Regions from separate parts of the Paenibacillus sp. EKM10P genome, predicted to be linked through region 2. Evidence: riboswitches for the same ligand, from Rfam matches in the RefSeq annotation. Region 2 holds a riboswitch; each other region holds the start of a gene.

Region 1 (3,113 bases), on a different contig from region 2:
GTTGGTAAATCGACACTCATGAACATTCTGACTGGAAAATTGCTTAAAGATGAAGGCAAAGTGGAATGGACTCCACGTGTACGTTATGGCTATCTGGATCAGCACACCAAGCTGACGCCGGGCAAAACAGTACGTGATGTATTAAAAGACGCTTTTCTTCCTTTGTTGGAACTAGAAAAGGAAATGATGCAAATTACAGACAAAATGGGAGAGGCTTCTCCCGAAGAGTTGGAAGTTTTGCTGGAACAGATGGGAGAAATTCAAGAGCAATTGGATATGGGGGATTTTTACCTCATTGATGTGAAGGTTGAAGAAATGGCGAATGGATTAGGTCTCTCTGCCATCGGACTGGATCGGGATGTAGCAGCACTTAGTGGTGGGCAACGGACAAAGGTGCTTCTTGCTAAGTTGCTGTTGGAAAAGCCAAATGTATTGCTGCTGGATGAGCCTACCAACTATTTGGATGTGGAGCATATTGAATGGCTTACGCGATATTTGAAGGATTATCCCTATGCCTTTATCCTCATCTCACATGATACTGAATTTATGAACCAAGTCGTTAATGTAATCTACCATCTTGAATTTGCTAAGATGACCCGCTATTCAGCTAACTATGAAAAGTTTCTTGAAATGGCGGATCTGAACAAAGCACAGCATATTGATGCATATGAGAAGCAGCAGGAATATATTAAGAAACAGGAAGATTTTATTCAGCGCAATAAAGCGCGCGCATCTACATCAGGCCGTGCAAAAAGCCGTGAAAAGCAGCTTGATCGGATCGAACGTATTGATAAGCCTGAAGAAGCTGCAAAGCCAACCTTTCAGTTCAAAGAAGCCCGTGCGAGCGGGAAAACGGTTTTTGAGGGTATTGATTTTGAAATTGGCTACACTCATGCCCTTTTGCCTAAAATGTCCATGACGATCGAACGTGGCGAAAAGATCGCAATTGTTGGCTGCAATGGTGTTGGTAAGTCTACGTTGCTCAAAACCATTCTCGGGAAAATACCTCCAATCAGCGGAAAAACCTATCAAGGGGATTTCTTGCAGCCTGCTTATTTTGAACAGGAAGTAAAGGCGGAGAAAATTACACCGATTGACGATGTATGGAATGAATTTCCGCATTTGAATCAGCATGAAGTACGAGCGCATTTGGCGCGCTGTGGTTTGAAGAATGAGCATATCACCCGGCCTTTGTCTGCGCTTAGTGGTGGAGAACAGGCTAAAGTTCGCCTTTGTAAACTGTTAATGCGTGAGAGCAACTGGGTACTGTTTGATGAGCCTACCAACCACTTGGATGTCAAAGCAAAGGATGAACTCAAACGCGCTTTGAAGGAATACAAAGGGACCGTATTGCTTGTATCCCACGAACCGGACTTTTACGAGGATTGGGTAACCAAAACGTGGAATGTAGAAGAGTGGTCTAGTAAAGTTAACTAAAATCCAGTTCTGACAGATTTCACACAAGGTGGGGTTTGCAGAATTAGGAAAATATGCTAAGCTATCTTTAGCTGATACAATAAAATAGTCACACTAGGGGAGCCGCCCATGCGGCTGAGACGAAATAAATGGATTTCGGACCCTTTGTACCTGATCTGGGTTATGCCAGCGTAGGGAAGTGAGTACTGTACAAACAAGGTAGTAGCTCTTTACTTTTGTTTGCGCAGGGAACGATATACGTTTACGGATATAATAGTCCGTTCGATTTTGAACGTTTGTCAAGCCACTTCCTTTGGGAAGTGGCTTTTTGCGTTTCGTTCATCTTCATTTGTTCGAGCTTCCGTAGACGGATTTACATATGATCTCCTTTCATTATTGCTGGTACATGTGGCTGGCTCCGTATGATATTACCCAATAGGGAGCTGCAACAATATAGTTCAGCTTATACGATTATTTTATATTTTTTAGTCCAAGTGAGGTGAAAATGAGATCGAATTACACGTAATTACGATGGAAAGTGTCTCCTGTGTGGATGTACCCAAAGTGGCTGCCGCTATTTGTCCTTATATTCATTATGTACACGCACGTTCGAAACAGAAGGGTGCCTCTGCTTTGCTTTCTTTGACTCGTAGCATGATCGAGCAGGAAGTTCCTTTGCAGCAAATTGTAGTAAATGACCGTATGGACGTAGCTTTACTTACCTTGGCAAGAGCTGTCCAGCTACCAGCTAATGGGTTATCTGTGATGGATGCGAAAAGTCTGCTTCCAGTGGGTACACGCTGTGGAGTGTCTGTACATTCCTTGGAGGAGGTGCAGACCGCTGAGCAGGGGGGAGCAGACTATGTACTATTTGGTCATGTATATGAGACCTATTGTAAGGCCGGTCTTGTACCGCGGGGTGTAGCACAGCTTGAACGCATTTGCAGATTGTCGGCCATTCCGGTGATAGCGCTGGGAGGCATACAACCTCATCATGTTCCAGAGCTCTATCATGCCGGAGCAAGCGGAATTGCGGTGATGTCTGGTATATGGGAAGCAGAGTCACCCGTTGCAGCAGCGATGGAATATAGGCGAATGGTAAATCTTGTAGTTCGCGACCTGTAGCAAGAAAACGAGACGAAGGGAAAGCAGAATGCTCACCGGAGAGGAGACACGGAACATATGTCAAAGACACATACAGAGAAAAAAGCAATAGGACACGCAGAATGCTTGGTCATAGGCGGAGGTGTGATCGGCAGTGCCATTGCTTATCATGTGGCTAAGGAGGGACGAAGTACAATTATGCTGGAACGATGGATCCCCGGTGAGGGAGCATCAGGAGCAGCGGCGGGAATGCTGGCAGCGGAAAGCGAAGAGTTCTCAGACCTTGAGCTGGCGCGATTTGCTCGCGCAAGTCGAGATGCATTCCCTGACCTTGTCTGTGATTTGGAGCGTTTATCGGGTATTTCAGTTGATTTTCGTACAGAAGGTTTTGTGACCCCTTTTCGTTCAGAAGCAGAGGGCCAAAGGCGCTGGAATGCTGCGAATATCCGAGAGGATGATAGCCCTATTTGGTGGGATGCCAGGGAATTGGCTCGACGGATTCCGGGCTTGGCAGATCAAGTAATTGGGGCTATATACCGATCAAAGGAGACACAAGTGGCCCCTGTTCAGCTTTGCCGTGCTTATGCAGGGGC
Region 2 (3,113 bases):
CTGAAAACACCAGTAGGCTACAAGCTACAACTGCTGCTGTAAACCCTTTAAACCAATTTTTACGAAATAACAAAATATACCCCTCCTCATTAAGGTGTATGCCTCATATACATACTTTTGCACATATATGTAAGCTTTGAACCCACCATTCCTATTTTAATCCAACGCCAGACAAAAGAGTAGTCATTTGCTTAAAATATTTATGAAAAAATAATTATTTTGCGTATAAAAAAAAGCCAATAAATCTCCTGAAAAAGTTGGAAATTTACTGGCTTGTCCGTTTATATTGTTTCTATTTCGTCCACACCTGGCGCTCCGTTTGTTGACTCACGTACTCAATACGAGTCGGATTGACGTCTAAGATGACATAATCGGGATCATCTGGTCCGGAAAACCATTTTTTCAGAGAATCATTCCACACTTGTTTGCGTAACCCCTCATCAGCTGTAATCTGGACGGTAGCCTCCACTTCCAAGACTTCCTTCGTGCCACCCACTTCATAGCCCAGCAGCAGATAAGCATTCGGATTGTCCTTTAGCTCATCCACTTTATGTGTTTTGCGATCCGTCGCCAGATGAATGTTCATTCCATCGTTAAAAAGGGCCATATAGCGTACTTTCGGTTTTCCGCCCTCAACCGTACCTAACGAGCAAAATTTGTTGTTATCCAAAGCCTTCACAATGGCTTGTTCCAGCTGACTGCGATCCAGTGTCTCCGTTTTACCCACAGTACAACAACTCCTTTTTACGAATTAGAATTCTATAGGGCTATGCCACTTGGCACCAGCTCTCCTAAACATACAGTGTAGCTGTTCTGAAAATAACATGACCGAAACAGATCTGAATGATTCATGTCCATTTTCAGATCAAAGCTCACAGTAAAAGTGTACCCTGTCGTTCGACAAATGAACCGTGAGCACTCCCTCAAGGCTGGACAGACCTGCTTTCAAGGCATATAATCGTCGTAGTAAACCCGAATAAACGAACCCATTAAACCATACAATGCCAGGGGTGCTGGAATCGGCCGGCTGAGAGTGTGTCCCAAGACACTGACCCTTACAACCTGATCTGGGTAATGCCAGCGTAGGAATGCTTAAGCAAGATGTGCCTTTTATTAAAACAGGACATCCCTTACTTTGGTATATACAAGCGCAAGCGTCCCGGAATCTCGGGACGCTTTTTTTGTTGAAGATAAAGTTGTTGGAAAGATTGCTTCCGGCAGATGTGATTTTTGTGAAAATGGGGAATATAAACTGTCTGATTGGACGGATAACGGGTAATTAAAAAGGAGAGAACACAACGATGAAGCGCATGAAAATGTTAAGCCTGGGTCTGATCAGTCTGTGGCTCATGGCTATGACTCTGACCGCTTGCGGCGGCAATCCCCCTACATCTCAAAAGGAGGTTCCTGCTGCCGACACTTCAACGTCTACCTCGGCAAAGGGGCTCAAAGATGTTAAAGTCGTGCTCGACTGGACACCCAATACGAATCACACGGGACTCTATGTCGCCAAGGACAAAGGATTTTACGAAAAAGCAGGCTTGAATGTCCAAATTGTTCAACCAGGTTCAGGCGGAGCCGACCAAATGGTTGCTTCGAATGCTGCACCTTTTGGTATCAGCTATCAAGAAGGCGTCACTCAGGCTCGTATCCAAGGCGTACCGCTCGTATCCATCGCTGCGGTGATTCAGCATAACACCTCTGGCTTCGCAGCCCCGGTAGACCGCGAAATTAAAAGCCCGAAAGACTTCGAGGGTAAAAGCTACGGCGGCTGGGGTTCTCCTGTAGAAGAAGCGGTCATGAAATCCATCATGGATTCAGACCAAGGTGATGTGAGCAAAGTGAAAATCGTCAATATGGGCAATGCAGACTATTTTACAGCCGTGAAGCGGGATATTGACTTTGCCTGGATTTTCTACGCATGGACCGGGATTGAGGCCGAGCTTCGAGGCGAGCCCTTGGATATGCTGTATGTAAAAGATTATTCCAAAAGTCTCGATTACTATACACCTGTAATTGTGAGCAATGAACAGACGATAAAAAACGATCCTGACCTAGTCAAAGCGTTCATGGACGCTACTGCACAAGGCTATGAATACACTATCGCCCATCCAGAAGAAGCGGCGAATATCTTAACTAAAGCTGTGCCAGAGCTGGACAAAAAACTGGTACTTGCTAGCCAAAAATGGCTAAGCCCGCGTTATCAGGACGATGCCACGCAATGGGGTTTACAAAAAGCAGAGGTATGGCAAAACTACTCGGATTGGATGTATGAACGCAAGCTGCTCAGCAAACCTTTGGAAGTCGATAAGGCCTTCACAAACGACTTCTTGCCCAAGCGTTGATCATTTTGTTAAAACGCTAAATAAGACTGGACTAGAGAAGTGAACGAAGCGCAAATACGCGCTTTGTGTGTAAAAATGCCACACAACCTATCAAAAAACTAAAGTGCTTTTAAGGCGGTTGGTAGCGGAGCGGTTCATTTGAATCTGGAGAAGCGAAGCGGTCTCCCCGCCTTAAACCAATTTATTTTCCTAATAATTTGAACAAAAAAGGACAGGTGAAATTCACATGGCTAATACACTGCTCAGCATTCAAGTAATCCCTAAAACTCCTAATAACGAAGACTCTTATCCATATGTAGACAAGGCGATTGAGGTCATCCAGCGTTCCGGTGTCAAACATCAGGTGAATCCATTGGACACTACAATGGAGGGCGAATTGGACGAATTGCTGAAAGTCGTCAAAGACATGCATGAGGCCTTGACGGAAGCTGGCAGTCCCAGCGTCATTTCACAGATCAAAATTGCACATAACCCACAGGGCATCAGCATGAACAAGCTGACCGAGAAGTATCGCCCATGAATCCGAAAGGCAAGAACGCATCCTGGTGGAAAAGCGTATGGCCGCCCCTTGTGGCGGTCCTCTTCTTTTTAGCGGCTTGGCAGGGAGCGGTTTACTATTTACATATTGAATCCTGGCTGCTGCCAGCTCCATCCCTAATCGTACAAGAGGGCATGGCGCAATCGGCGTTGCTTGGCACCCATACATGGGCTACGGTTCGCCTGACGCTTGCGGGATTTGCTATAGGGACAGCAACGGGACTGCTGATC
Region 3 (3,113 bases), on a different contig from region 2:
TTGGGACCGCACATCGAGCAAAAGTGGGCTTCCTTGGCCCCCTCTGCTGGTAGCGTTTCATCATGGTAGGACAATGCCCGCTCAGGGTCAAGCGAGAGATTGAACTGATCGCGCCAGCGGAATTCAAAACGCGCCTTGGACAAAGCATCGTCCCGCTGCTGTGCCCGCGGATGACCCTTCGCCAGATCGGCAGCATGTGCGGCAATTTTGTAGGTAATAACTCCTTCGCGGACATCATCTTTGTTCGGCAGACCCAAGTGCTCCTTCGGCGTAACGTAGCACAGCATGGACGTCCCGAACCAACCGATCATGGCTGCCCCGATAGCTGAGGTAATATGATCATATCCTGGTGCGATATCCGTCGTCAGCGGCCCTAAAGTATAAAAGGGGGCTTCCTTACAAATCTCCATTTGTAAATCCACATTCTCCTTGATTTTGTGCATAGGGACATGTCCTGGCCCTTCAATCATGACCTGGACATCATGCTTCCATGCAATTTGCGTGAGCTCGCCCAACGTCTCCAGCTCTGCAAATTGTGCTTCATCATTCGCATCATAGATACTCCCTGGACGCAGACCATCCCCGAGAGAAAAGGCCACATCGTAGGCTTTCATAATTTCACAGATTTCTTCAAAATGCGTATACAAAAAATTCTCCTGATGGTGCGCGAGGCACCAGGCTGCCATGATCGACCCGCCCCGGGATACAATTCCCGTCATTCTATTCGCCGTCATCGGTATATATCGCAGCAATACACCCGCATGGATCGTAAAATAGTCCACTCCCTGCTCCGCCTGCTCAATCAGCGTGTCTCGATACAGCTCCCACGTCAGCTTCTCAGCTTCGCCGTTCACCTTTTCCAGTGCCTGATATAGCGGCACCGTTCCAATCGGTACGGGAGAATTCCTGATGATCCATTCGCGCGTTGTATGAATATTCCGACCTGTAGACAGGTCCATGACGGTGTCTGAGCCCCAGCGCACAGCCCAGGTCATCTTCTCCACTTCTTCCTCGATGGAGGACGTAACTGCGGAATTCCCAATGTTCGCATTGATCTTCACGTGAAATTGGCGTCCAATGACCATGGGTTCGCTTTCCGGGTGATTGATATTTGAAGGTAAAATAGCTCGTCCAGCCGCCAGCTCCTGTCGTACAAACTCGGGCTCTACGCCTTCGCGGATCGCCGCAAATTCCATTTCAGGCGTAATGATCCCTTGCCGCGCATAGTGCATTTGCGTCACAGTACGCCCTTGCGAAGCCCGTAGCGGACGGTTGGTCACGCCGGGAAATTCCACTGTCTCCCGTTTGGAGCCGGGTTTCAGTCCATTATCCTCCGGCTTGACGGCGCAGCCCTCATAAGCCTCCACATCCCCCCGTTCCAGTGCCCAAGCTCGCCGTAATGGTGGCAATCCCTGACGGATATCGACCTGGTAGGCTTCGTCCGTCATCGGACCGCTGGTATCATACACACGCAGTGGCTCATGATGCTCGGTGCCCTGAGGCGTATGTGTGGGTTGTAGCGCGATTTCACGCTCAGGCACAGCAATATCCGGCCGAGAACCTTGAATATACACCTTACGGCTCCCCGGAAAGGGCTTTAGCCCACTGGCTTGCTCCGCTTTGGCCTTCTCTCCCTCTACTTCTATTATTCCCGCCAATCCTGCATCTGCTGATTTCATTCCTGTTTCTTTTGTTCCTTTTGTTTCTGTCGGTTTCATGATCCATTCCTCCCGTATCGTTGAAATGACACACCGATCCGGAACCATTCCCAGGGTGGCGCTGATCTATGCAAAAAAGCCGGTTCCCTAGGGAACCGGCTAATCAAACGAGACAGCTATCCAAACCGATCGCACGTGGAATAATCATATTCCAATGCGCGGCCGTAGACAGCAGCTGCGTATACATTTCAATGGCCGATTACTTCCCTACGCTGGTACGATCCAGATCAGGTGCAAAGGGTCCGGAATCTTGCCTGATTCCATCTCAGCCCGCATTACAGGCTCCCCCAGTAACTGTGATACTTTCTATTCACATGAATTGACGGCTATAACAAACATCCCGCCATCTCTATCAGACTACTTTAAATTTATAGCTTTGGCAACCCTTGTATAATTTCCTTTTGTATTGATTACTGTCACGGAAGCATAAGCCCCATTTCCTTGGCTGCTTCGATCAAAATCGGTGCAAACTCATGCAGCGTCTCGGGCGCAAGTCGACTGACCGGGCCGGATACAGATAAAGCCGCCGTGACCTGTCCCTTTCGGTTCACAATAGGCGCGGCCACAGCCGCAGCTCCTGGCTCACGTTCTTCATAGCTGGTCGCATAGCCCTTCTCACGAATGTCCTGCAGCTGGGCTTTATAAACCTCCGGGTCTACCGAAGGTGGCCATTCTTCACTGCTTAGCAATACATCCAGCTCCTGCGGTGGCATAAAGGCCGCCAGCACCTTGCTGGAGGCTCCCACAGCCAGCGGCATACGCGCACCCACAGGCGCAACCCTGCGGATTGCCTGATTGCTCTGCACGGCTTGTATGCGAATACGCATGCTTCCATCCCGCAGGTACAAGCTGACCGTTTCCCCTAAGCGATCACGCAGTCCTTCCATTGCAGGCTGTAACAACACCGCCGGCTCATCGCTTTGGGACAGATGCGTGGACAGCTCCCATATGCGAAAACCAAGCCTATATTTTTCCGTTTCGGCATTCCGAACGACAAATCCCCGATCCTCCAGCGTAGTCAAAAGACGATGAACAGTGCTTTTATGTAGACCAATTTGGGAGGCAATCTCCGTTAGACCAAGATCAGATTCTGCGGTAAAACACAGCAGTATATCAAGTGCACGCTCTACAGCGCGGACGGTTAATTTACGGTCTTCCATCGTGAACCGCTCCTCTTGTATCCATATTCGTTTCACACTATGAAACATGGTTACATAAATTATATAGAATAGTCGCGGCTACTGTAAACCGATGTTTTTGTGACAACCATATTACAGAACAAGAACAAACATCGACAATTCTTTGCATCATTTTTACTTTTCCGGTTCAGGCGTTGACTTTGGATAATAGCCATCATACGATAATAGGTATCTATACGGACATACCCTACTATTT
Region 4 (3,113 bases), on a different contig from region 2:
ATGATGCCTGCATCAAACAGCATGCCAGTCTTTAGGGCGTCGACTCCAAGATCTGATCCTACAGCTTCGATCTGTTGCGCTGTTGCTTCCTGTGGCAGCGGATATACACCGTGAACTCCCAAAGTATTTTGTACCGTTATGGCCGTAATAGCTGACATGCCGTATACGCCAAGCTCCTGAAAGGTTTTGAGATCGGCTTGAATTCCAGCCCCGCCGCCACTGTCTGAACCGGCAATCGTCAGCGCTCTCGGTACATGCACGTCTCTCATCGCGCACCACCTGTTGTAGTTGTTCCAGCTTCACGGATCGTGACATGCCCCTCTAGCGAACCAGTATGTAGTTTGGCAAGCTCGTCGAGAAAGGCAATCTGGAAGCTGCCCGGTCCCAGCTTTGCGGTATGCGCTGCGGCTCGAGAAGCTGCTGCACTGTAAAATGCTAAACCTGCTGTGCCTGCGAGCAGCAGGTTGGGTTCAACTGCTGCAAAGGCACCCAACACAGAGGTCAGCAGGCAGCCTGTTCCGGTTACCTTCGTAAGCAGCGCGTCTCCGCCACTAATCAATCGTACTTCAACCCCATCGGTGATGACGTCCTCTTTTCCAGTGATGACAACCATGGTATGGAGCGTTTGCGCAGCCCGAACTGCCAGATCGACATTACTGCTGTCAGCACTGTCGCCTGCATCTACCCCTTTAATTTCTCGGGCTTCTCCGATCAGATGAGCGACTTCGGCTGCATTGCCTCGTACTAGTGAGATGTTAACCTCGTTTAGGATTCGCAGTGCTGACTCGGTTCTAAAACTAGTTGCTCCCGCACCGACTGGATCTAACAGAACTGGAATACCGTGAGCATTCGCCGATTGTCCAGCAAGGATCATGGCATCCACTAGCTCACGGTTTAGCGTACCGATATTTAACACGACGGCGCCCGCTATTTTGGCCATATCTGCTACTTCCTCCGGTGCATAAGCCATCACCGGGGAAGCCCCTAGTGCATATAGGCCGTTGGCTGTAAAGTTGGTGACCACCACATTGGTTATATTATGAACGAGGGGGTTGCTGTTTTGTACCTTTGTCAGGAGCGCCGAATAACTTTGTTCCCATATATTCATCATGTTTATCCTCTCTCATCTATACTGATTATTCCAAGACCGTAGCGCGCATCTGGACGGGCCATTGTTCCTGCTTATAAGCCATATCCCAGAACATATATTCCAGCTGGCAGCTTAGCATAAAATGCTCAATCATCCGCTCTCGCTCGGCAGCCGTGGCGACTTTCGCCCAAGCATCCACACGCTCTCGATATTTGAAGGTTACATCTTCAATTTGGTTGCCATAGAAGCAAATCCACTCATAGAACGGATGAGACTCGTCCGGTCTTACCTCATCCATTAGCCTGCGTCCAATTTCAAGATATGTCCATGGACATGGTAGCAGCACGGCCATGATTTCCCCAAGACTACCCTCATGTGCGACGGTCAGCATATGGCGGATATAATGATGAGCGGACGGAGCGAGTGGATATCCCTGCATCTCTTCATAGGTGACACCTGCGATAGCACAAAAATTTTGATGCGGATGAACCTCGCTGTTGAGAATAAAAGAGATCTGTTCGTTAAATACAGCCATATCCTCCCGGCTCGTGCTTTTGGAGATCGCGATGCCGTAAATCCGCATGTAGGCGTTCAAATATTCAAAGTCTTGTTTTACATAGTGAATCAGCTGTTCCCTTGTTAAATTTCCTTCAGCAATACCTCTCACAAAGGGATGCTCATAAATGGCTTGAAAAATGCCATCCGCCTGCTGACGGAGCTCTTGCGAAAAACTCATTTCCCCACCTCCAACAAAAATGGAGAATAAGAAGTCCCGTAAGATACAACTCTCGGAACAATGCCAAAAAGCCGCCCCGAAAACTGGAGCGGCTTCAACATAGGTTCAATGCGCAAAAACGCCTGAAACCATATATAGAAGGCTCCACTTTCCTACGCTAGTACGAACTAGATCAGGTTCAAAGGGTCCAAGATTCATTCTTGTCTCAGCCATAATGGCTCCCCTAGTGGACTTTCCTATTCTTTTGACTAATACTGTACATTCGTTCCTATGTTATGTCAAACTGCTTATGCCTAGTGAAGGATTAGTGAGGGTGTTGGATTACACTTTCCACGGCTTTGACCCTCACATATTCCGGTTTCCACATTGCATCCCGAATGGCTTGCTCAATATCTGGAAGGTGTGCCTGAGCTACCTGATCCTGAATTGCGGCCTTTGCTACCGCAACCGCAACCGCAAACGAAACATCACGTAATTTTCGAATATGGGGCAGCAGTGCGCCGCCAAGTTCATTCGAATCTACGGCGTTGGCAACGGCATCAGCTGCTGCGGTAAACATGGAAGGAGTGATTCGTTTGGCCTTGACCACAATTGCGCCTAGACCCAGTCCCGGGAAAACAAAGGCATTGTTCGCCTGTCCAATTTCAAATTTCGTACCGTTATAGCTGACGGGCTCAAAGGGACTTCCCGTAGCAATCAATGCTTTGCCATCAGTCCATCGTATCAAATCCTCGGGTACCGCTTCAGCCAGATTGGTAGGATTGGACATGGGCATAATGATCGGGCGTTCCACATGCTTTGCCATTTCCTTGATAATCTCTTCAGAAAAGGCACCCGCTACACCGGAAGTCCCAATTAAGATTGTAGGTTTTACCTGACGGATGACCTCCAGCAACGGTATTTTGCCGTCTTCCGATCGGGCCCATGAGCTGATTTCTTCCTTTTTACGCACATATGGTTTCTGATAATCGAGTACATCTTCCATATCGTCCGTTAATAGCCCACGATAATCAAAGGCCCAAAACGACCTGAAAGAATCTTCTGCAGGAAGCCCGTCCTCGATCATAGCGCTCCGTATTTGGTCGGCGTTACCGATTCCTGCTGCCCCTGGACCAAAGACAAGTATTTTTTGTTCACGTAGCGGAATTTTGGTGACACCTACCGCCGAAACAATCGCAGCTAATGTGACTGCTCCTGTGCCCTGGATGTCATCATTGAAGGTGAGAATGTTTTGACCGTATTTCCCTATTATGTGGCGTGCGTTCACGCTCCCCACATCCTCCCAAT

Evidence for each region. Region 2 has a riboswitch for thiamine pyrophosphate ahead of HFE01_RS24205 (ABC transporter substrate-binding protein). Riboswitches for the same ligand answer to the same signal wherever they lie in the genome.
Region 1: it holds a riboswitch for thiamine pyrophosphate, as region 2 does, so the genes downstream of both, HFE01_RS05980 (thiamine phosphate synthase) here and HFE01_RS24205 (ABC transporter substrate-binding protein) in region 2, are expected to answer to the same signal.
Region 3: it holds a riboswitch for thiamine pyrophosphate, as region 2 does, so the genes downstream of both, thiC (phosphomethylpyrimidine synthase ThiC) here and HFE01_RS24205 (ABC transporter substrate-binding protein) in region 2, are expected to answer to the same signal.
Region 4: it holds a riboswitch for thiamine pyrophosphate, as region 2 does, so the genes downstream of both, tenA (thiaminase II) here and HFE01_RS24205 (ABC transporter substrate-binding protein) in region 2, are expected to answer to the same signal.

What each region holds. Positions count from the first base shown of each region.
Region 1 covers NZ_JAALET010000002.1:222,550-225,662, reverse strand. The annotation lists gene HFE01_RS05985 (ABC-F family ATP-binding cassette domain-containing protein) at 1-1,437, shown strand, start outside; TPP riboswitch at 1,523-1,631, shown strand; gene HFE01_RS05980 (thiamine phosphate synthase) at 1,948-2,541, shown strand; gene thiO (glycine oxidase ThiO) at 2,599-3,113, shown strand, end outside.
Region 2 covers NZ_JAALET010000017.1:54,544-57,656, reverse strand. The annotation lists gene HFE01_RS24215 (bifunctional 2',3'-cyclic-nucleotide 2'-phosphodiesterase/3'-nucleotidase) at 1-73, opposite strand, end outside; gene HFE01_RS24210 (pyridoxamine 5'-phosphate oxidase family protein) at 293-727, opposite strand; TPP riboswitch at 997-1,106, shown strand; gene HFE01_RS24205 (ABC transporter substrate-binding protein) at 1,302-2,345, shown strand; gene HFE01_RS24200 (MTH1187 family thiamine-binding protein) at 2,572-2,865, shown strand; gene HFE01_RS24195 (ABC transporter permease) at 2,862-3,113, shown strand, end outside.
Region 3 covers NZ_JAALET010000011.1:41,930-45,042, forward strand. The annotation lists gene thiC (phosphomethylpyrimidine synthase ThiC) at 1-1,718, opposite strand, end outside; TPP riboswitch at 1,906-2,017, opposite strand; gene HFE01_RS20695 (IclR family transcriptional regulator) at 2,135-2,878, opposite strand.
Region 4 covers NZ_JAALET010000012.1:100,228-103,340, reverse strand. The annotation lists gene thiD (bifunctional hydroxymethylpyrimidine kinase/phosphomethylpyrimidine kinase) at 1-269, opposite strand, end outside; gene thiM (hydroxyethylthiazole kinase) at 266-1,111, opposite strand; gene tenA (thiaminase II) at 1,137-1,826, opposite strand; TPP riboswitch at 1,959-2,061, opposite strand; gene HFE01_RS21675 (NAD-dependent malic enzyme) at 2,131-3,113, opposite strand, start outside.